Linked DNA regions of Youhaiella tibetensis. The main gene of each other region encodes a partner of the protein of the gene in region 2 in a complex. Links are inferred from orthologs where the notes say so. Each region holds a gene or a part of one and is shown on either strand. Other genes may lie near its edges.

Region 1 (5,416 bases), 140 kb from region 2 along the record:
CCGGCGTGCTGCGCGACAGTGTGCTCGGCGCGCCGTCCGAGCCGGCAGCCCCGCCCCCGCAGGAAACGCGGAACGACACCGATACCGTCGTGCCGGCGGAGCGTCCCAGTGACCTGCGACCGCCGCCGCCCGATCCCTTCGACACAGAGGCGCCGCCGCCCGATTGATCAGGCGGGTGCCAGCTGCGTCCCCAGTAGCGTCCGGCGCATGCGCAACGCACCCTGCCCGGCCAGATACTCGACATGGGCGCGCACCGTCATGGCTGCAGCCATCCGGATTGCCGGGGACTGCTGAGGGTAGATGGACTGCACGACGGCGCCGATGGACTGGGCTCCCGCGCCTACGGCTTCAACTATCTGGGCGTTTCGCAACTCGCGATGCGCCTTGAGCGCGCGCGCATAGCTCTGCCCCTCGATGATGGGACCGCCGTGGGCGGGATGAAACTGTGCGTAGGGACTGGCAATGATCCGCTCGAGGGAAGCGAAATAGTCGCCCATCGAGCCATCGGGAACGGCGACCAGGGTGGAATTCCAGCCCATGACGTGATCGCCGGTGAGCAGCAGCGGCGTGCTGCGGAGGCCGAACGCCAGGTGATTGGCGCAATGGCCCGGCGTCGCGATGACTTCCAGCTCCATGCCGTCAAAGCTGAGAACTTCGCCGTCCTTAAGAACGCGATCCGGGACCAGCCGCCAGTCGCATGACCGCGACAGGGTGTTGATCTCGAACGGATGCAGCGGGCGCGACAGCCTGTGGCGCCCTTCGAACCAGACCGGGGCACCGGTTGCGGCGCGGAGGCGCGGAACGAGGGCGGAGTGATCCTTGTGAGTGTGGGTCAGGACGATCGCCTCGACCGGACGGCCGGCGATGGCGGCGAGAAGCGCTGCCAGATGAGCATCGTCGTCGGGCCCCGGATCGATAATGGCCAGGCGATCGCGGCCGATGAGAAAGGTATTGGTGCCGGTGAACGTATAGGGGCTGGCATTGGGCGCCGTCAGGCGCTCCAACCCGGGAATGACCGCTACAGGCGCCCCGATTTGCGGATCAAAGTCTGTGTTGAACACCAGGGAAGGCACAGAGGTCATTGCGTTGCCGGATTCCACTGACTAGAAATAATCGAACATAGTTTCTTGGGTGGACCTTTATCGCAATGGCGCTAACTCTGACGACCCCGAATACGATCCTGGGCGTGCTCGAGCCGAAGGCCGACACCAACCGTATGGTGGCCAACGCCTTCACCGTCCTCGCGGGCACGATTCTCCTGGCGGTTTCCGCGCGGATCAACATTCCGCTGATCCCGGTTCCCGTCACTTTCCAGACCCTCACCGTGGCAGTGCTGTCGGCAGCATTCGGCTGGCGGATCGGCGTGGCGACCGTCGTTGCCTACATCGCCCAGGGCCTGCTCGGCCTGCCGGTCTTCGCGCGCGGGGGCGGGATCGCCTACCTCATGTCGCCGACCTTCGGGTTTATCGTGGGCATGATCCCGATGGCCTACATTATCGGCCGCGCCGCCGATGCCGGCCTCTCGCGCCGTCCGCTGGCGCTGTTCGGCGTGATGGTCGCGGCGGACGCCGTCTGCTTTGCCCTCGGGTTCGTATGGCTCCTGATGCTGGCCGCCGGCACCACCTGGATCGACCAGAGCAACGTGCTCGGCTCGGCCTTCGCCGTTGCGGTGCAGCCGTTCATCGTTTGGGACATCATCAAGATGGCCTTCGCCGCGATGACCGTGACCGGCGCCTGGGCGCTGCTGGGCAGCCGTAAGGCCTGATCTTTCGGCACCATTGAATTGCAAGGGCCGGCTCATTGAGCCGGCCTTTTTCGTTCGCCTAGGCGCGGGGCGCAGCCGCCCGTTGCAGGCGATCGTTGATCGCTTCGCCCAGCCCCTCTTCCGGGATCGGGGCCACGGCGATCTTGCCGACACCCATCGCGTCGAGGTCATGGAGCATGGCGAAGAGATTGCGCGCCGCCTCGTGCAGGCGCGCGGTGGGCGAGAGATTGAGCAAGGGGCGGTCGGTGGCAGGAGCGGGGCCGAAGGCCAGGTAGGCCTCGTCGGCAAAGGGCGCTTCGGCGTTGAGACGCAAGGTGGCCTGTGGCGCGTAGTGGCTCGGCAACATGCCGGGCGCGGCTATGGCCGCGTCATGCTCGGCGACCTCGATGCGGCGCCCGAGCATCCGCTCGGCCTCGTCGCGAGCCAGGGCGCCGGCGCGCAGTTGCACGACACTGTCACCGACGACCTTGAGGATGGTGGATTCGACGCCCGCCTCGCACGGACCGCCATCGAGCACAGGCACGCGGCCGCCGAAACCGATACGCACCTGGTAGGCGTTGGTCGGCGACAGGCGGCCGGAAGGATTGGCCGAGGGCGCAGCCAGTGGACGACCGGCGGCGCGAATGAGATCGAGCGCCAGGGGATGGTCTGGAATGCGGATGGCGATGGTATCGAGGCCGGCCGTCACGATATCGGAAATCTTGTTGCCGGACTTCTGCGGCAGCACGAGCGTGAGCGGGCCGGGCCAGGCCTTGGCGAGGCGCTTGGCCAGGGGCGAGAACTCGGCAAGGCTCTCGGCCATGTCCAGGTTCGCGCAATGGACGATCAGGGGATTGAAGCGGGGCCGGCCCTTGGTCTCGTAGATCGAGAGCACCGCGTCCGAATTGGTGGCGTCTGCCCCAAGACCATAGACGGTCTCGGTAGGGAAGGCGCAAACCCTGCCCGAGATGAGAATGTCTGCGGCCTCTTGGACGCTCTGCGGATCGATCAGGTGCTTATTCATGCGCGCTGTTTGACAAGGGGGGCGTGCCACGTCAAGAAGACATACCGGCGGCATCGCGACGTACCAAGCATGACCACTCTCCTTATTAGCCAAGCTAACTTTGAAAGTCATGTGACGCCATCGGGGCATCCCGAGCGCGCCGACCGCGTACGTGCGGTGGAACAAGCGCTTTCCCATGACCGCTTCGCGCCGCTCAAGCGCCGCATGGCGCCCTCCGGCGACCTGTCGCTGGTGCAGCTCGCCCATGACCGCGACTATCTGGCGCGGCTGCGCGACGCGCGACCCGCCGAGGGCATCGGCCAGATCGACGAGGATACGTTCATCTCGGCAGGCTCGCTGGATGCTGCCGCGACGGGGCTCGGGGGAGCGCTGGCGGCACTCGATGCGGTGGCGATGGGCGAGGTCGACAACGCCTTCTGCGCCATCCGTCCACCCGGCCACCACGCCGAGATCGTCAACCCGATGGGCTTTTGCCTCATCAATACCATCGCGATCACAGCACGCGAGGCGCAGCGCAAGTATGGCGCGGAGCGCGTGGCGATCGTCGACTTCGATGTCCATCACGGCAACGGCACGCAGGATATCTTCAAGGACGATCCCACGGTCTTCTACGCGTCGAGCCATCAGATGCCGCTCTACCCCGGCACGGGTCGCCCCGACGAGCACGGGGTAGGCAACATCCTCAACGTGCCGCTGCAGGCCGGCACCGATGGCGAGGCGATGCGGATTGCCTATCTCGAGGCGATCCTGCCGGCCATCGATGCCTTCTCGCCGGATTTTCTCTTCGTCTCGGCCGGTTTCGACGCGGATTACCGCGATCCGCTGGCGCAGCTGAACTGGCACCCGCAGGACTATGCATGGGTCACGGGCAAGCTGATGGACATTGCCGAGAGGCGATGCGGCAACCGGCTCGTCTCCCTGCTGGAAGGTGGATATGACCTGCACGGGCTTGCCGAAGGGGTGACAAGCCACGTCACGATGCTACAAGACGGCACGCTCTAACCGCCCACCGGGATTCTGCCATGGCCGAGAACATCAACGAAGACATCAAGGCAATGAGCTTCGAGCGGGCGCTCGAGGAACTGGAGACTATCGTCCAGAAGCTCGAGAGCGGCCGCGCGCCCTTGCAGGAATCGATCGCGATCTATGAGCGCGGCGAAGCGCTCAAGGCCCATTGCGATGGATTGCTCAAGACTGCCGAGGCGCGCATCGAGAAGATTACGCTCTCGCGCGACGGCAAGCCCGCCGGCACCGAGCCTCTCGACGAGAGATGAGCGAGCGGATCCGGCTCGACCTGGCCCTGGAGCAGCGCAAGCTGCTGCCGAGCCGGGCGCGGGCACGCGATGCGATCCTGCGCGGCACGGTCACCGTGAATGGCGTAGTGGCCGGCAAACCGCACCAGATGGTGGCGGCGAGCGACGCCATTGCCCTTGACGACCCTGCATCGCGATATGTGTCACGCGCCGCGCTCAAGCTGCTGGCGGGGCTGGATGCGGGCGCAATCGCGGTCGAAGGAAAGACCTGCCTCGATGTCGGCAGTTCGACGGGCGGGTTTACGCAGGTGCTGCTCGAGCGTGGCGCGGCCCGGGTCTATGCGGTCGATGTCGGGCACGACCAGCTCCATCAGCGCCTGCGCGGATCGAACCGGGTGGTTTCGCTCGAAGGCGTCAACGCGCGCGACCTCGATGCCGGCCAGATTCCCGAACCCATCGACCTCTTGGTTTCCGATGTCAGCTTCGTTTCGGTGACGAAGGTCCTGGCCGCGCCGCTTGCCCTCTGCCGCCCGGGCGCCGAAGCGGTGATCCTCATCAAGCCGCAGTTCGAGGTGGGCCGCGACAATGTCGGCAAGGGCGGGATCGTAACCGATGCCGGCGCGATCGAGAGGGCGATTACGGATGTGATCACGTTCCTGGCCGACGAAGGCTGGGCGCACCGCGTTTCGGTCCCATCCCCCATTTCGGGCGGAGACGGCAATACCGAAACCGTCGCGGTGTTCCTGAAGGCCTAGCGCGCGCTCAGTATCCGACGCCGCCCGGCCGTCCGGTCTGGGCACGATGGCGCAGGAAGTGGTCGGCGAGCGTCACAGCCATCATCGCTTCGCCGATGGGAACGGCGCGGATGCCCACGCACGGATCGTGGCGGCCCTTGGTGATGATGTCGGTATCCTCGTTCGCGGTCGTCACCGTCTGGCGCGGGGTCAGGATCGACGAGGTCGGTTTGACCGCAAAGCGCACCACGACCGGATCGCCGTTCGTGATGCCGCCCAGGATGCCGCCGGCGGAATTGGAGAGGAAATAGGGCGCGTCAGGCCCGGCGCGCATCTGGTCGGCGTTAGCCGTGCCGGTGAGGCTCGCCGCCTCCATGCCCGCGCCGATTTCGACGCCCTTGACGGCATTGATCGACATCATGGCAGAGGCAAGGTCGGCGCTCAGCTTGCCGTAGATCGGCGCGCCCCAGCCGACCGGCACGTTCTCGGCAACCACCTCGATGACCGCGCCGACGGAATCGCCGGACTTGCGCAAACCGTCGAGATATTCCGCCCACATCGCGGCGGCCTTGGCATCGGCACAGAAGAAAGGGTTCTGGTCGACCTGGTCCCAATCGAAATTGGCGTAGTCGATCTTGTGCGGACCGACCTGGACGAGGCT
Region 2 (16,980 bases):
CGAGCAGGCGCGGGAGCCACAGCACGAGGTCCGGCACGAAGGTGATCAGCACCAGCACGGCCAGCATCGCGATGAGGAAGGGCATGGTGTCGCGCACGATATGGCGCAGCGGCGCGCCTGAGGTCTTGCCGACGATGAACAGCAGCATGCCGTAAGGGGGCGTGATCAGGCCGAGCATGGTGTTGACCACCACCACGACGCCGAAATGCACCATGTCGATGCCGAGGGCCTGGGCGGTGGGAATGAAGACCGGCACGATCACCAGCAGGATCGCCGTGCCCTCGAGCACGCAGCCGAGCACCAGCAGCAACACGTTGACGAAGATCAGGAAGCCGATCTGGTTGAGGTTCCAGTCGGTGAGCAGCACGCGGATGCTGTCCGGGATGTTTTCGATCGTGACGACGTAGTTGAAGACCAGGGCACCGGCGATGAGCATGCCGATGGACGCCGTGGTGCGCGCGCTCGTCAGCAGCGAGGCATAGAGCGAGCGGAGGCTGATGCTGCGATAGAGCAGCACCGAGATGACGAGAGCATAGCAGGCGGCGACGGCGGCCGCCTCGGTGGGTGTGGTGACGCCACCATAGATGCCCACCATCAGGACCACCGGCATCATGAGCGCCGGCAGGGAATCCCAGGTGATGCGCGGAATCTGGCGGAGCGGCACGGGCGGCTCGACCGGGAATTTGCGGCGACGCGCCGTGGTGGCGATGATGGCTGATTGCGCCGCGCCCATCATGATGCCGGGCACCACCCCGCCGAGGAACAGGAAGCCGATCGAGGCATCCGAGACCAGCGCGTAGAGCACCATGGGGATGGAGGGCGGGATGATGGGGCCGATGACGGCGGAGGCAGCCGTGAGCGCAGCGGCGAAGCTGGGCGGGTAGCGCCCGTCCTTGGTCATCATGTGCTGCATCATCTTGCCGCTGCCTGCGGCATCGGCGATGGCCGAGCCCGACATGCCCGCAAAGATTACCGATTGCAGCACGTTGACCTGCGCCAGCCCGCCGCGAAAGCGGCCAACCAGGGCATTGCAGAAGCGCAGCAGGCGCTCGGTGAGGCTGCCGCTGTTCATCAGCTCGGCGGCGAGGATGAAGAGGGGCACCGCCAGGATGACGAAATTGGAATACATGCCGTTGAGGAACTGCTCGGCCACCGTGCCCAGGTCGGCGCCGGCCAGCACCAGGTAGAAGATCGAGCCGACCAGCATGGCGAGACCGATCGGCTGGCCGATGAGCGCCAGGACGGTGATAGCGACGATGGCCAGGAGAAAGGGGCTGGTCAGGGTCATGCCGGGTCTTCCCCAGAAGCGGGCGCCTTCGCCTCGTCCGTACCCCAGATGGCGTGCCAGCCAAGCCAGAGGTAGCGCACGATCATGGCGAGCACGAAGACGACGTAGATGGAATAGAGGTAGTCGAAGCGGATCTTGAGGTAGGCCGTCTTCTGCACCTTCATGAAGCCCACGTAGTCGATGACCGCCGGCAGCGAGATGGCGAACATCGAGACCAGGGCGACGGCGCTGACGATCTTCATCACCCGGCGCGCCGGTGCGGGAGCGGCGCTGTAGATGAGATCGAGCCGGATCTCCTCGTCCTCCCGGACGACGAAGGCGCAGCCGAACAGCACCAGCCAGAGCCAGAGGATGACCGTGAGCTCGTTGGTCCAGCCGGTGGGCAGTCCGAGCACGTAGCGCATCACGATCTGGGCGATGAAGGCCAGGAACATGACGGCCAGCATCGCGGCGGCGACATTTTCGGCGCGGCGGCGCAGCCAGCCGCCCACGCCCCTAACGAAGGAAGACATGACGATCCCCAGCCCTCATTTGTGCCGGCCCGCGCTGGCGGAGCCGGACCGGTTGCGAGGGGGCCATGACGGGCACGGCCCCTCGCCTGATCCTAGAGGGCGTTGATCTTGTCCACGACCCCGGCCGGCCAATCCTTGGCCAGGTCGGACTTGAGGTACTTGTCCTGCGCGAAGGCGCGGAACGCGGCGACATCGGGAGTGTAGACGTCCAGGCCCTTGTCCTTGAAGAACTGCACCAGTTCGGCCTCACGCGCCAGATGCTGCTGGGCGCTCCATTCCAGTTCCTTGTCGGCGGCGGCCTGAAGCTTGGCCTGCTGCTCGGGAGTCATGTCGTTCCACACCGAACTGGCGATGGTCCAGAGGTCGAAGCCGACGAGGTGGGAGGTCAAGACGATCTCCTTGGTCACCTCGTAGAACTTCATGTTCTCGACGTTCGGCAGCGGGTTGTCCTGACCGTCGATGGCGCCGGTCTGCAGGCCCGTATAGACCTCGGCGTAAGCCATCGGGGTCGGGTTGGCGCCGAGAGCGGTGCCAAGGAACTGCCAGGCGTCGCCACCCGGCATGCGCAGCTTGATGCCGGCCATGTCGGCGGGCGTGTTGATCTTCTTGTCGGTGCGCAGCCCCACCTGGCGCGTGCCGAAATAGGTCGGGCCAAGAATGTGGACGCCGAGCTGATCCTCGGCCATCTGCTTGAACTCGGCCCCGACATCGCTCTTGAAGAAGGTCTTGAGGTGGTCGTAGTCGCGGAACAGGTAGGCCGAGGTCAGCACCGACCAGGCCGGAATCTGGTTGGAAATATCCTGGGGCGCGATATTGCCCATCTGCAGGTTGCCGCGCTGCAGCGCCACGAGCTCGGTGCCCTGCTTGAACAGGGTTCCGCCGAAATACGGCTCGAGCGTGAAATCGTCCTTGATGTCCTCTGCAAAGCGCTTGGTCATCTCGGCGCGGATGTCCTGCTCGGAGAACACCGCGGAAAGCTTGAGTGTCGGCTTATCCTGCGCAAAGGCCGGAAGCGCCGCTGCCGCCAGAAGCACGGCGGCGCCGAAAACGGCTGCCCGCCGTCGAAGTTGGTAGCTCATTTCTATCCCTCCTCATGGACCACGCGGGTCCCTTGAGCCCACCAAAGCGGGCCCTCCCATTTTAGCCCGGGGTCTGACGCCCCTGGGTTGCGAACAATGTACGGACTGGTTCGTACATGTCAACCGACCGCGGCTCCCTCACGAGTTCGCGGCCTCGGCAGAAAAGGTGACCGACGCGATTTCGACTGTCAATCTCCTTTTCGTCTGATAAAACGCAATTCATCCGTTGGACATGCAAAGGGTCGCAAATTGGGTATCGAGGGGAACCTGTCGCTCGCGACCGAGACTGTGGGCGACGCCACCTTCCGGCAGATCCGCAACGACATCATCCATGGGGCGCTGCGGCCCGGCGACCGCCTGACGCTCGACCGGCTCAAGCAGCACTACGCGGTCAGCATCAGCACGTTGCGCGAAATCCTGACGCGCCTGGCGTCCGAGTCGTTCGTTCTGGCCGAGGGGCAGCGCGGCTTCGAGGTGGCGCCCGTTTCGGCGGCGGACCTTGCCGAGCTGGGCGACCTGCGGTTGCTGCTGGAAAGCCATGCTCTCGCACTCTCGTTCGCCGCGGGCGACCTCGAATGGGAGGCGCGGGTGGTCGGGGCCCACCACAAGCTGGCGGCGACCGAGCGCCAGCTGCTCGCCGGCGATGCCCGCCGCACGCCCGAGTGGATCGTCTACGACCGCACCTTCCACGAAGGCCTGATCTCGGCCTGCGGCTCGCACTCGCTCATGAGCATGCACACATCGGTCTTCGACCGGTTCGTACGCTACCACATGCTGGCCGAGAGCTTTCGCGGACCGGGCGTGAGGGATGATCACAAGGCCTTGCTGGACTTCGCCCTGTCGCGCGACGTGGCGGGAGCCCAGGCCATGCTGCGCGAGCACGTGCTCAAAGGCATCGATCATGTGCTTGCAGCAAGCATTCCGGAGATGGTCGGCTAGGCGGCGGCCTGGAAGTGCCCCGCCATCGCCATGCGGTCCGGGGCGATGCCGGTGAAGAGCTCGAACGCCTTGACCGCCTGGTAGACCGCCATGCCGGTGCCCGCCAGGGTGCGGCAGCCTAGGGCGCGGGCCCGTTCGAGCAATTCGGTATCGGCGGGAAAGTAGATGATCTCGGCGACCCAGTGCTGCCTTGAAAGCAGGTAGGCGGGGAAAGGTACGCCCGGATACTTGGCCATGCCTATGGGCGTGGCATTGACCAGGCCATCGGCCCGCCCCAGCGCCAGGCTGGCGTCCTCGACCCCAATGACCTCGCGCGAAAAGCGCTCCGACAGTCGGCCCGCAAGCTCGCCGGCGCGGGCGCTGTCCTTGTCGCAGATCGTCAGGCCGTTGACGCCGCACTCGAGGAGCGCGTGGGCAACGGCGGCGCCGGCGCCTCCGGCTCCGAACTGCACCACTTCCCCGAGCGGCGCCCCGGCCAAGCCCTCTCTGAAGCTCTCGGCGAATCCCCAGCAATCGGTGTTGTGCCCGACCCGGCGCCCGTTCTCGAAGACCACGGTGTTGACCGCCCCGATCGCTGCGGCCTCGGGCGAGAGGCGATCGAGCAGGTTCAGCACTGCCTGCTTGAAGGGGTGCGTGACGTTGAGGCCGGCAAATCCGAGCGACTGGACGGCGTCGAGCAGGCGCGGCAGGTCCGCATCGGCCAGCCCCAGCGCGTCGAAGTCGATCAGCAGATACACATAGTTGAGGCCGATCCGGCCCCCCTCGCGCTCGTGCATCGCCGGGGTGCGCGAGGACTGGATGCCGCGGCCGATCAGGCCGATCAGCACCGTGCGGGCGTTACTGGCGCAGCGCCGCGATATCGTCTCGCGCAGGCGCGCCACCGCAGCTTCGAACGTATCCGTCACCGGTCTGGGTTCCCGTTTCACCAGGCAGGACTGGATCTTGCGTGGCATAGTTCTTGTCATTCCGCCCGCGCCACCGATAATGGCGCCAAGCGTGCGCCAAAGTGTACGAACTGGTTAGTTTAGTCAATCTCCCCTCGTGGGAGTGTGCAGGAGCATTTCAATGCCGGTAGCGAAGGTGAAGAAGTCCGCGGAACAGGTGGAACGCGCCGGCGTGCGCTCCCAGGACCCGGAAGGCACCCGGCAGAACATCATCGAGATCGCTTCGGAGGAGTTTGCGCTCAACGGACTGGCCGGCGCCCGCATCGACGAAATCGCGGCGCGCACCCGTTCGAGCAAGCGCATGATCTACTACTATTTCGGCGACAAGGAAGGCCTCTACCTCAGTGCGCTGGAGAACGCCTATCGCCTGGTACGCGAGGGTGAGAGCAAGCTCGACATCGGCGGACTCGACCCCATCGCGGCCTTGCGGCGCATCGTCGAATTCACCTTCGATCACCACCACAAGCATGAGGATTTCATCCGCATGGTGATGATCGAGAACATCCATCACGCCCAGTATCTGGAAAAGTCCGAAGTCATCCGCGACCTCAATGTGACGGCCATCGGCACCATCGAATCGCTCTATGCGCGCGGGGTAGAGGCAGGGCTTTTCCGCGAGAGCCTCGATCCGATCGAGCTGCACTGGCAGATTAGTGCCCTATGCTTCTTCAACGTCTCGAACCGGGCCACCTTCTCCAAGATCTTCGGGCGCGATATCGGCACGCCGCAGGCTCAGGATTCGCTGCGCGCCAATTCGGTGGACATGGTCCTGCGCTACGTGGTCAGGCCCGAGCACCTGTCCGCCGACTGACGCGGCGGACCTCGCCGGCTCGAGGCCCGCCCCTTCCGCCTCTCTCCAGCGCGCCCTTCGGCGCCTTCCCTTGACCGGAAGCCGCGGAACGCCCTATCAATGTACTAACTAGTCCGTCCAATTCGGCAGAGGGAGGGAGCGATGAAGACTTCGATCGCGACAGTGTCCATCAGCGGCGACCTTGCCGAAAAGCTCCAGGCCATTGCGGCGGCGGGGTTCGATGGCGTCGAGATTTTCGAGAACGACTTCCTGACCTTCGGCGGCTCGCCGCGCGAGGTGGGGGCGATGGTCAAGGACTATGGCCTGGAGATCACGCTCTTCCAGCCGTTCCGCGACTTCGAAGGCCTCCCCGAGCCGCAGCGCAGCCAGGCCTTCGAGCGGGCGCGTCGCAAGTTCGAGCTGATGGGCGAGTTGGGCACTGACCTGATGCTGGTCTGCTCGAACGTGTCGCCCCAGGCGCTGGGCGGCATCGACCGAGCGGCGGGGGACCTGCACGAACTGGGGCGGCTCGCCGAGGCCCACGGCATTCGCGTCGGTTACGAGGCGCTGGCCTGGGGACGCCACGTCAACGATCATCGTGACGCCTGGGAGATCGTGCGGCGGGCTGACCATCCCAATATCGGGGTGATCCTGGATAGCTTCCACACGCTTTCGCGCCGCATCGATCCGGACAGCATCCGCGCCATTCCGGGCGACAGGATCTTCATCGTCCAGCTTGCCGACGCTCCGCTCATCGACATGGACTTGCTCTACTGGAGCCGCCATTTCCGCAACATGCCGGGCGAAGGCGACCTGCCGGTGGTCGATTTCATGCGCGCCGTCGCCGCGACCGGCTATGCCGGTCCCCTCTCCCTCGAGATCTTCAACGATCAGTTTCGCGGCGGCTCGCCGCGCACCATTTCGGTCGATGGCCACCGCTCGCTGGTCTATCTCATGGACCAGGTCGCCAAGCTGGAGCCGGACATCAAGCTCACCGCACCCCCGATGCCCGCGCGCCAGGAGGTGGAGGGCATCGCGTTCGTCGAGTTCACCGCCGACGAAGCGGAAGCCGAGGCGCTCGCCGCGCTTTTTACCCAGATGGGCTTTCGCCGGGCCGGTCAGCACCGCACCAAGGCGGTGACGCGCTACACGCAGGGCGAGATAAACCTCGTCATCAATACCGAGCGCGAGGGTCTGGCACACTCGACCTACATAACCCACGGCACCTCGGCCTATGCAATCGGCCTGCGCGTAGCCGATGCGGCAGCGGCAGTGGCGCGCGCCAGGGCGCTTGGCGCGCAGATATTCGAGCAGCCGGTGGGTGACGGCGAGCTATCCATTCCCGCCATTCGCGGCGTCGGTGGCGGGGTCATCTACTTCCTCGATCGCACGAGCGATCTGGCACGCGTCTGGGATATCGAGTTCGATCCCGTTCCCTCCGAGCCGGCGGACGGTTGCGGCCTCGACCGCTTCGATCATATCGCCCAGACCATGGCCTACGAAGAGATGCTGACCTGGCTGCTCTTCTACCGCTCGATCTTCGCGGTGGAGAAGAGCCCGATGGTCGATGTCCTCGATCCGGCCGGGCTCGTGCGCAGCCAGGTCATCGAGAACGCGGGCGGCACCTTGCGGCTCACGCTCAACGGCGCCGAGAACAGCCGCACCCTGGCGGGGCATTTCATCGCCAACACCTTCGGGTCGAGCGTGCAGCACCTGGCGCTGGCGAGCGATGATATCTTCGCCACCGCGTCGGCCATGGCCGGGCGCGGCTTTCCGGTGCTCGAGATCTCGCCCAACTACTACGACGATGTCGCAGCCCGTTTCGGGCTCGACGAAGCGTTCGTCGCCAGACTGCGCGCGCACAACATTCTTTATGACCGCGACGCGGGCGGCGGGGAGTTCTTCCAGTTCTACAGCCGCAACATGGGTGAGGGTTTCTTCTTTGAAATCCTACAGCGCTCGGGCGGCTATGGCGGGTATGGCGCTCCCAACGCGCCCTTCCGCATCGCGGCCCAGAAGCGGGCGCTGCGACCGGCAAACATACCCAGCCGCTAGCGGCGAGGGCCGCTGCGTGGTTGATAGAGCCTGTGCCAACGCGAGAAGGGTCGCAAATGCTCAGGCTCATGCTGTTCCGTCACGCCAAGTCCGACTGGCCCAGGGATGTGGACGACCGCGACCGCCCGCTCTCTGAACGCGGGCGCAAGGCGGCGCCGCAGATGGGGCGGTTCATGGCCGAGGCCGGCCTGGTGCCGGGGCTCGTGCTGGTCTCGCCGGCCCGGCGCACGCGCGAAACCTGGGAGCGCGCCAGCGAAGCCATGGGCGACCATCTCCCCGCTATGCGCGAGGACAGCCGGCTCTACCTGGCGCCCTTCGGGCTGCTGCTCAAGGTGATCGGCGAGACCCCGCCTTCCGTGCCGTCCCTCATGCTGGTCGGGCACCAGCCGGGATTGCAGGAACTGGCGATCCGGCTCGTAGGCTCGGGCGGCATCGAGGACCGGACGGCGCTCGACGCGCATTTCCCAACGGCTGCCCTCGCCGTCATCGACTTCGAGCAGGAGGCCTGGCCCGACATCCTGCCGGCATCGGGCAGGCTCGAGCGGTTCGTCACGCCCAAGCTTCTGGGGGCCTCCGTCGACGACTGAGCCCCCTAGAGCTGGGTCGCGAACAGCACCAGCCAATCGGGCATCGCCGCCACCAGGGCCGCTTCGATCTGCCGGTCCACGCCCGTCAATACGGCAAGGCCCACAAGGATCGTGAGGACACCGAAGGCGAGGCGGGCCACATGCGCGGCCTGCCGCGTCGCCAGGCGCGTTTCGCGGGTCAACTTGGACATGCCGAAGCCGACGACGAGGAGGGAGGTGGCCGCTCCGAAGGCGAAGACGGACATGGTCAGCATGGCGAGCGGAAGCGATCCCGGCTGGGCCGCCAGCAGCAGCGCCGCGCCGATGGTGGGACCGATGCACGGCCCCCAGACGACCGCCAGCAGCGCTCCGAGCGCAGCATGGGAGAGCAGCGTGTTGCCGGGCAGCGCATTGGACCACCGGCCACCAGCCGTGGCGACGGGCGCCAGGGCGCGTTCGGAGAATTGGGCGACCCAGGGCGAAACCATCGCCGCGCCCACCCCGATCAGCGCCAGTGCAGAGATGGTCCGCAGCACCGGATCGTCCCCGAGTTCAACGCCCGCCGCCGCCACGAACCCGCCCACCACGCCGAACGTGAGCGCCAGGCCCAGCGCCAGCGCGAAGGGGGCGCGCACGTCGCGCGAAGCCGCTCCGACCACGACGATCGGCACGAGCGGCAGCACGCAGGGGTTCAGAATGGTCAGGATGCCCGCGAGAAACGCCAGTACCAGGCCGATCATCGCTCAGTGCACGGCGTCGAGGATGTTGGTCACCCAGGCCTGGCTCGTGCCCCAGGACTGGCGCGTCACTTCCTTGTCGCCGCGATAGGCGATGAGCGTGGAACGCGGCACGTTGAACTGGGCCACCACGTCCTTCTGGTGGTCGTAGTCGACCCTGAAGAAGGCGATATCGTCATATTGGCCGGTGGCCGAGAGGCGATTGAGGATCGCCTCCTGGGCCCGGCATTGCAGGCACCACGGCGCGTAGACGTGCACCACCACCGGCTTGCCGGTCGCCACCAGCTTGGCAACGGTGGCCTGGTCGAAGGGGCGAATCTCGAAGGCGGCGGCCGGGCCGGCCCCGATCAGCACGGTCAGCATCGCCAGCAACGCAAAAGCTCGTTTCATCTCACTCTCCCTGTTTCGTTGAGGAAGATACGAGTGGAACGGCGTGTCAGATCAACCGATCTCGCACTTGTGAGCGGAAACGCTCAGCCGTGCAGCGAACGCAACGCGCTGCCGAGCAGGCCGGAATCGGCAATGGATGGGCGGGGCTCGAGCGGCGTGGCCGACATCACCGGGATCCCGCGCATATCGCTCGGGCTCGCACCGAATTCGCGCCTGAAGGCCCGGCTGAAGCTGGAAAGGTCGGCAAAGCCCACCATTTCCCCGATCCTGCTGACCGACAGGGCCTCGTCGGAGCGGCTGAGCATCGAGCGGGCTTCGCGCAGGCGCTGGCGCTGCATGTAGTGAGCCACCCCGCCGAAAGGTTCGAACAGCCGGTAGAGCTTGGAGCGCGAGGTGCCGATCTTGCGGCAGAGTTCTTCGGGGGTGAACTCGGGGGTGGCCAGGTTCTGCTGGATGGCGCGGCGCGCCCGCTCGACCAGCGTCCAGTTGGCCGCCGGGCGCGCGGCGTCGAGCCGATCGGCGGTGGGGGCGAGACAGGCGGCGATGATGTTGCCGGTGGCTTCGGCGATGCGGGCCGTCTCCTCGATGCCGATCAGCGGCAGGCGCCGCTCGAGAGCGGCAAGATAATCGGCCAGCAAATCGGTGAGCACGCCCCCCAGCATCTGGCCATCGGCCGCATCGAGCACGCCCGCCGCCGAGGGGAAGAGGTCGCGCGGAACATAGAGGGAGAGCACGGTCCGGTCGGTTACGGTGGTCTCGAACGGCCGGCCGAGCGAACGGATGCCCATCTGCCGGCCGGTCAGCCGCACCGGGTCGCCCTCGCCCCGCGCCTGCGGCTCGCCGGTCTCGCAAAGCACCAGGCACCAGTGGTCCAGCGGATCCTTGCGCAGATGGCTGAACCGGCGTGGCATCGGCGGCAGTACGGCGCGGGTGAGCACCGTGGCGCCCATGTTCCAGACCGTATGCTGGGTTTGAAAGGAAATCTCCGGGTCGCCGACCGCGGCGACGTCGATCACCGGCGCCATAAACTCTCGGTAAGCGTCGAATTGATCGCTTTTACTAAGATTTTGCGTCGAAAACATAACAGGAGACTGCACGACCATAGTTGTCCCGCCCACAACATCGGTCAGGATTTTGTAGCGCGTAGTTCACCTTACCGTCAATACTTGGCGCTTCGGGCATGTCCGGCGGCAATCGCAGGGCCGCCATGTGCGATGGCGGCCTTGCTCATTACACGCCGCAAGCCTAGAAGGGCGGCAGAAAAGCCTTACGAAGGTCGTATGCCAGAAGCGCAAGCCACCAGCCCCGAGCAGGATCTCGAACTCTTGCGCTCGACCGCTGTCGGGGCGGGCATCATCGCCTCGGGCTACTTTCGGCGAAATCTCAAGACCTGGACCAAGGAAAACGCCTCGCCGGTGAGCGAGGCCGACATCGTGCTGGACAAGTTCCTGCACGCCTCCCTGCTCGCGGCGCGTCCCGGCTATGGCTGGCTGAGCGAAGAGAGCGTGGATGATCTGGCCCGGCTCAATAACCGCCGCGTCTTCGTGGTCGATCCCATCGACGGCACGCGTGGGTTCATTCGCGGCGACGACAGCTGGACGGTGAGCGTGGCGGTGGTCGAGGACGGGGTCGCCATTGCCGGGGTCGTCTATGCGCCGGCGCGCGACGAGCTCTACGACGCCTCGATCGGCGGCGGCGCGCGGCTCAACGGCAAGCCCATCGTGCGCCTCGTGCAGCCGGGGCGCTCGGCGGTCATTCCGGCGCCAGGAGCCGTGCACCAGGAACTGCAGGAAGCCGGGCTGCACTATACGCGCGGGCCCTATTTCCCCTCCCTCGCCTACCGGCTCGTGCAGGTGGCGACAGGCAAGCTCGACGCCGTGGTGGCACGCCGCGGCTCGCAGGACTGGGACATTGCAGGGGCGGCCGTCATCCTGGCCGAAGCCGGCATCGGCTTTGAGGATGTGTGCTCGGGCAAGCCGCTCTTCAACACCGCCGATGTGCGCCACGGCGCGCTTGCCGCGCTCAGCGACGAATCGCTAAAAGCGGTCGTGCATCAAGCCCTGCGCCGGGTCTACGGTTGCCCGGCCGAAACCGAAATCACCGCCGATCTGGAGAGACGGACACCATGAGCGAAGAGAACAAGCAACTCCTGCACCTCGTCATCGGGGGCGAGTTGTCCGATATCGATTCGGTCACCTTCAAGGACCTCAAGGCCGTCGATATCGTCGGGGTCTACCCCAACTACGCGGCGGCCTACGACGTGTGGAAGCAGAAGGCGCAGCAGACCGTGGACAATGCCGAGATGCGCTACTTCATCGTGCATCTGCATCGCCTGCTCGATCCGGAAGCCACCAAGGCGTAAGCGGCTTCCCGGCCGCTATTCCAGCAACCGCTCGACGATCCTTGCGGCCGCCCCGAAGGGGCCGAGCCGCTCGGCGCCGATTTCGCCCAGTCGCGCCCGCTCGTCGCGATCGGCGAGGAGGCGCGCGGTGGCCTGCGCCAGCGCATGGGCATCCTGGGGCACGAGCCGTCGCGCCTCGCCCATCAGCGCCTGTTCGTCGGCCATGCGCTTGCGCCGGTTGTCGGCACGATCGAAGGTAATCACCGGCCGTCCCAGGCCCAGCGCCTGCTGGGTGGCCGTGCCGGCTTGCGAGAGCACGACGTCTGCCGCCTCGATGAGGTTGCCCGTAACCCCGGTCGCCAGGTTGAGCAACAGGTCTTCGCCCACGAGCCGCCCCAGGTCGGCCGCTTCGCCGGAATTGGGCCGTTCCCAGCGCAGGCCGGTCGCCGTTGCCAGCTCGTCCGGGGCAATCCCGCCGGCAACCGCCACGAAAGCATCCGGCCGTTCCGCCTCGGGCAGGAGCCTCAAGGCTTCCACCTGCAGCGCCAGGCTCTCACCAGTCGTCGCCCGGCTGCCGGGCAGGAGCGTCACGGCGAGCGGTCGCCGGCGCCTGGCGGCGGCGTCGTACTGGCCGTAGGTGGTGGTATCGAGCATGACGTTGCCGGCGGCGCGGGCATCGATGCCCGCCCTGGCCAGCGTTTCGGCCAGCATGGCATCGCGGGTGAAGACCGTCCTCGTCGTCCGCCGGATCAGCCAGCGCTCGGGCGCCGAATAGGTATGGGCGAAGCCGGATTTGAAGACGTCGAGATAGATGTCGATCTTCAGCCCCGCAAGCAGGCAGAGGATCGGGCCGACATTGTCGCCGACCACCACGACCTTGTCGTAGCGCCCTCGCGCCGAACGCAGGAAGGAAAGCGCCGGCCCGATGCTCGAGAGCATCCCGCCCCGCACATCGCGCGCTACTGAGCCCTTGGTGTGACGCCACCCCTGGCTGGGGATTTCAAAGCGCGGCCCAACGATGGGCGCGATCCCCTCATAGGCGCCGCCCGCTCCCACCACCGGGTAGGCATCCGCGCTCACGCCCTCGGGCAGGCGCGAGATGATCTCGGCAGCGATGGAATCCTCGCCATTGCCATTGGCGATAAAGAGAAAGCGTGCGCTCATGGGCGCACTTAGGCCGCCCGCGACCGGCTTGGCAAGCTCAGCCGACAATGGCGTCGACCACATCCTGGATAGCGCCGGCGCCCCCGACCCGTTCGGCGCCGAGCGCGCCGATGCGGGCACGCTCGTCGGCATTGACCAGCAGCACGCGCAGCGCCTGGGAAACGCTCTGCACATCCGGCAGGGTCACGATGCGCGCGATGCCATAGAGCCCCTGCTCATCGCGATAGCGCGCCCCGCGGTCGCGGAAGGTGCGGAAACTGATCACCGGCCGGCCCAGCCCGACCGCCTGGACCGTGGCCGTATCGGCCTGCGATAGCACGATGTCGGATGCCTCGATCAGGTTGCCCAGCGCCGAGCCATGGGCCATGTGCACGGTCAGTTGCTCGTCGCGCAGGGTCGAGAGGTCGGCGGACTGGCCGGTCAGCAGACCGGAGCGGTGGAGCCTGGCGGCGCGCGCCAGGTCGTCGATCGAAACCGAGCCGGCGACGGCGAGGAAAATGTCGGGGCGGTCCTCGGGAGGCAGTGCCCGCAGGGCGTTGATCTGGAGCGCAAAGCTCTCGCTGTTGCCCGCCCGGCTGCCCGGCAGGAGCGTCACCGCGGTCGGCCGGGTTCGCCGGCTCATCGCGTCGTAGTCGCCATGGGGCACGCAATCCATGAGCACGTTGCCGACCGAGCGGGCATCGCGGCCATCGGCGCGCAGCGCGGCGGCCAGGTCCTCGTGACGGCAGAAGACGAGCGCGGCGGTGCGCCCGATCAATTGCCGCTCCAGGGCCGTATAGGGCCGTCCGTGGCCGGTCCGGTGCAGGTCGAGGAACACGACGTCGCCAATACCCGCCGCCCAGCACCCGGCCAGCGCGGCGATGTCGCCGACCACGATCACGCGGTCGTAGCTCTTGCGCACGCGGCGCAGGAACTGCACGCCCGGCCAGAAGGCGCGGGCATTGCCCAGGCCGAAATCATGGGGAACCGAAAAGCGGGCGCGGCGCCAGCGTGGCGGCAGCGCGCGCGGGCCTACTATGGCGCAGAGCCCGTGATAGGCCGTGCCCTCGCCGATCGCCGGATAGGCCTCGACGATGAAGCCGGGCGGCAGCCGGCGGATGATCTCGGCGGCAACCGAATCTTCCCCGGCGCTGGTGGAAACGAAAAGCAGGCGGCGCGGGCCGGACCCTTCCGTCACCGCGGCGCTCAGCCGTTCAGGCCGAAACGCTGGTAGGCTTGGTAGGCGGCCGTGGCATCGGCATAGGGCTCCTGCCGGTCCACGCTCCAATAGCTCAGTTCATCGATCGGGATGGCTTTGCCGGTAATGGCGCAGCGCACGAAGCTGCCGGGCTTGAGGACGACGAAATCGCCATCCATGTAGCGGATCTGTGCTTCCGAAGGGGTGAACCCCTTGTCGAAGATATTCATGGCGTCCTCGCCCCCGCGCGTCCGGCCAAATGCTGACTGTAGTCCTCCTCATATAGAGGGGAAATGTGGCAGTCAAAAGAGGTCGGGCTGTTCATCATCACGCTCTTGCGAGGACCGCGGCTTCTTTGGCTTAACGGAAGGTAAAGGCCGGGGCGGGTTGCCGCCTTCGCCCACCACGGCAGGCACCTCGCCATCGGCGAACTCGATGCGCAGCGCATCCCCTTCCGCCAGGAACTGCTTGCCGCGCACCAGCTCTCCTTCGGCATCCTTGACGATGGCATAGCCGCGCGCCAGCACCGACTTGTAGCCGAGGGTGAGCAGCAGCTTGCCCAGATTGTCGACGCGCAGGCGCCGGTCCGAGACCATGCGCCTGAAAGCGGGCTCCGCACGCGCCGCCACCGGATCGAAGCGCAGGCGCGCACGATGCACGGTTGCCTCGAGCGTCGAGAGCGAGAGGCGCGAAGTCACCCGCGCGAGCTGGATTTCCTTGATCTGCTTGGCGTGCCGCAGCGCGGCCAGGAGGTTCGATGAGGCGTGGTCGAGCCGCTGCTGGGCGGTGGCGATGAGGTCGGCCGGTCGCGGCAGGCCGGCAGCGGCGGCGCGCAACCGGTCGCGATAATTCGAGAGAATGCGCCGCGCCGCCATGCGCTGGCGCGCGCCCTGGTCATCGACATAGGCGATGAGCTCGGAGCGCACCGGCACCGCCGCCTCGGCCGCCGCGGTAGGGGTCGGCGCGCGCATGTCGGCGGCATAGTCGATGAGCGTGGTGTCCGTCTCGTGGCCCACCGCCGAGATGATGGGGATGCGGCTCGCAGCGACGGCGCGTACCACCATCTCTTCGTTGAAACCCCAGAGGTCTTCGATCGAACCACCGCCACGGGCCACGATCAGCAGGTCCGGGCGCGCGATAGGTCCGTCCTCTGGCAGGGCGTTGAACCCGGCGATGGCCGCCGCAACCTCTGGCGCGCAGGTATCGCCCTGCACGCGCACCGGCCAGACCACGACGTGGGTGGGGAACCGGTCTTCGAGGCGATGGAGGATATCGCGGATCACCGCGCCCGTGGGGGAGGTCACCACGCCGATGACGCGCGGCAGGTAGGGGAGCGGGCGCTTGCGTTCCTTGGCGAAAAGGCCTTCGGCCGCCAGCTTCTTGCGCCGCTCCTCGACCAGCGCCATCAGCGCCCCGGCGCCGGCGGGCTCGATGTTCTCGATGACGATCTGGTACTTGGACGAACGCGGGAAGGTGGTCAGGCGCCCCGAGGCGATGATCTCCAGCCCCTCTTCGGGCTTGAAGGCCAGGCGGGCGAAACTGCCGCGCCAGACCACCGCGTCGATCGAGGCGTCGGCATCCTTGAGCGTGAAATAGGCATGGCCCGAAGAATGCTGGCCGCGATAGCCCGAGATCTCGCCACGCACCCGTACATAGTCGAAGTTTTCCTCGACGGTGCGGCGGACGGCCTGGGCAATCTCGGAGACGGTGTATTCGGCGGCGTTGGTGAGTTGTTCGGGCATCCCCGAGAGGTGCGCGATGACGCCGAGTCCGTCAAGGGTGGCGAAGGCGGACCGGGCATGTTATCGGGCGGCCCAGATCGAGCCCCAGCCCCTTCGGCACTTCCCGCCGGGAGGCTGGCCAAAATCGGGGAGCCCCATATGCGCGTACTTCTCATCGGTTCCGGCGGGCGCGAGCATGCCCTGGCCTGGGCCTTGGCCAAGTCCCCCAGGCTCACCAAACTTTTCGTCGCGCCCGGCAATGCTGGCACCGCGAAACTTGCCGAGAACGTCGCACTCGATCCCAACGACCACGCCGCCGTCCTTGCGTTTGTAACGTCTCAGAAGATCGACTTCGTCGTCATCGGCCCCGACGCCCAGGTTGTGGCGGGGCTAGGCGACGACGTCCGCGCCATCGGCATCCCCTGCTTCGGCCCCTCCAGGGAGGCGGCCCAGCTCGAAGGCTCGAAGAGCTTCACCAAGGCGCTCTGCGACGAGATGGACATCCCCACCGCCGCCTATGCGAAATTCGACGCCGAAGCCCCGGCCCTCGCCTATGTCCGCGATCAGGGCGCCCCCATCGTCATCAAGGCCGATGGCCTGGCGCTGGGAAAGGGCGTCACCGTCGCCATGACGCTCGAGGAAGCAGAGGCCGCCATCCGCGACTGCTTTGCCGGCGCCTTCGGTGCATCCGGCGCCGAAGTAGTGATCGAGGAATTCCTCGAAGGCGAGGAAGTCTCGGTCTTCGTCCTCTGCGATGGCGTCAACTCCCTTCCGCTTGCCACGGCTCAGGATCACAAGCGCGCCTTCGATGGTGACAAGGGCCCCAATACCGGCGGCATGGGCGCCTATTCGCCCGCCCCGGTCATGACGCCCGAGCTCATGGAGCGCACGCTCACCGAAATCATCGCTCCGACCATTTCCGGCATGGCCGCGCGCGGCACCCCTTACCAGGGCGTGCTCTTTGCCGGGCTCATGCTCACCAGGGCCGGCCCCAAGCTCATCGAATACAATGCCCGTTTCGGCGATCCCGAGACGCAGGTGCTGATGATGCGCCTCAAGTCCGATCTTCTCGACCTGCTCCTCGCCACCGCCACCGGCCAGCTCGCCGGGCATACCGCCGAGTGGGATCCGCGCACCGCCCTCACCGTCGTTCTGGCGAGCCGGGGCTACCCCGGAAGTTACCAGAAGGGCACCGAAATACGGGGGGCGGAGAGCCTCGACTCCGCCGACATTCGGGTGTTCCATGCAGGAACTCGCCGGGATGGCGAGCGTTTACT

What was found.
Region 1: the proteins of xseA (region 2) and FNA67_RS05545 are in contact, whole or in part, in a cryo-EM structure (PDB 8TXR), measured with the Escherichia coli proteins. The link is inferred for Youhaiella tibetensis from one-to-one orthologs.

The regions. Positions count from the first base shown.
Region 1 is NZ_CP041690.1:1,129,685-1,135,100, reverse strand. Bases 2,744-5,416 are described here. They hold FNA67_RS05545 (exodeoxyribonuclease VII small subunit), read left to right. Parts: upstream 2,744-3,790; coding sequence 3,791-4,042; downstream 4,043-5,416. Other genes in these bases: aroC (chorismate synthase), read right to left, coding at 4,784-5,416; FNA67_RS05540 (TlyA family RNA methyltransferase), read left to right, coding at 4,039-4,776; FNA67_RS05550 (histone deacetylase family protein), read left to right, coding at 2,838-3,770; FNA67_RS05555 (L-threonylcarbamoyladenylate synthase), read right to left, coding at 2,744-2,768. Outside these bases: FNA67_RS05570 (DUF1499 domain-containing protein), read left to right, coding at 1-167; FNA67_RS05565 (MBL fold metallo-hydrolase), read right to left, coding at 168-1,082; FNA67_RS05560 (biotin transporter BioY), read left to right, coding at 1,148-1,765; more of FNA67_RS05555, read right to left, coding at 1,824-2,743. UniProt on the Escherichia coli protein: Bidirectionally degrades single-stranded DNA into large acid-insoluble oligonucleotides, which are then degraded further into small acid-soluble oligonucleotides.
Region 2 is NZ_CP041690.1:991,830-1,008,809, reverse strand. What follows is about bases 13,505-16,405. They hold xseA (exodeoxyribonuclease VII large subunit), read right to left. Parts: upstream 15,725-16,405; coding sequence 14,285-15,724; downstream 13,505-14,284. Other genes in these bases: purD (phosphoribosylamine--glycine ligase), read left to right, coding at 15,863-16,405; FNA67_RS04825 (DUF2093 domain-containing protein), read right to left, coding at 13,991-14,212; FNA67_RS04830 (hypothetical protein), read right to left, coding at 13,505-13,982. In the rest of the region: FNA67_RS04900 (TRAP transporter large permease), read right to left, coding at 1-1,288; FNA67_RS04895 (TRAP transporter small permease), read right to left, coding at 1,285-1,800; FNA67_RS04890 (sialic acid TRAP transporter substrate-binding protein SiaP), read right to left, coding at 1,893-2,879; FNA67_RS04885 (GntR family transcriptional regulator), read left to right, coding at 3,135-3,818; FNA67_RS04880 (shikimate dehydrogenase), read right to left, coding at 3,815-4,723; FNA67_RS04875 (TetR family transcriptional regulator), read left to right, coding at 4,884-5,573; FNA67_RS04870 (bifunctional sugar phosphate isomerase/epimerase/4-hydroxyphenylpyruvate dioxygenase family protein), read left to right, coding at 5,715-7,607; FNA67_RS04865 (SixA phosphatase family protein), read left to right, coding at 7,664-8,194; FNA67_RS04860 (cytochrome c biogenesis CcdA family protein), read right to left, coding at 8,200-8,913; FNA67_RS04855 (thioredoxin family protein), read right to left, coding at 8,917-9,300; FNA67_RS04850 (AraC family transcriptional regulator), read right to left, coding at 9,384-10,325; FNA67_RS04845 (3'(2'),5'-bisphosphate nucleotidase CysQ), read left to right, coding at 10,581-11,429; FNA67_RS04840 (DUF4170 domain-containing protein), read left to right, coding at 11,426-11,662; FNA67_RS04835 (hypothetical protein), read right to left, coding at 11,678-12,805; more of FNA67_RS04830, read right to left, coding at 12,843-13,504; more of purD, read left to right, coding at 16,406-16,980. UniProt on the Escherichia coli protein: Bidirectionally degrades single-stranded DNA into large acid-insoluble oligonucleotides, which are then degraded further into small acid-soluble oligonucleotides.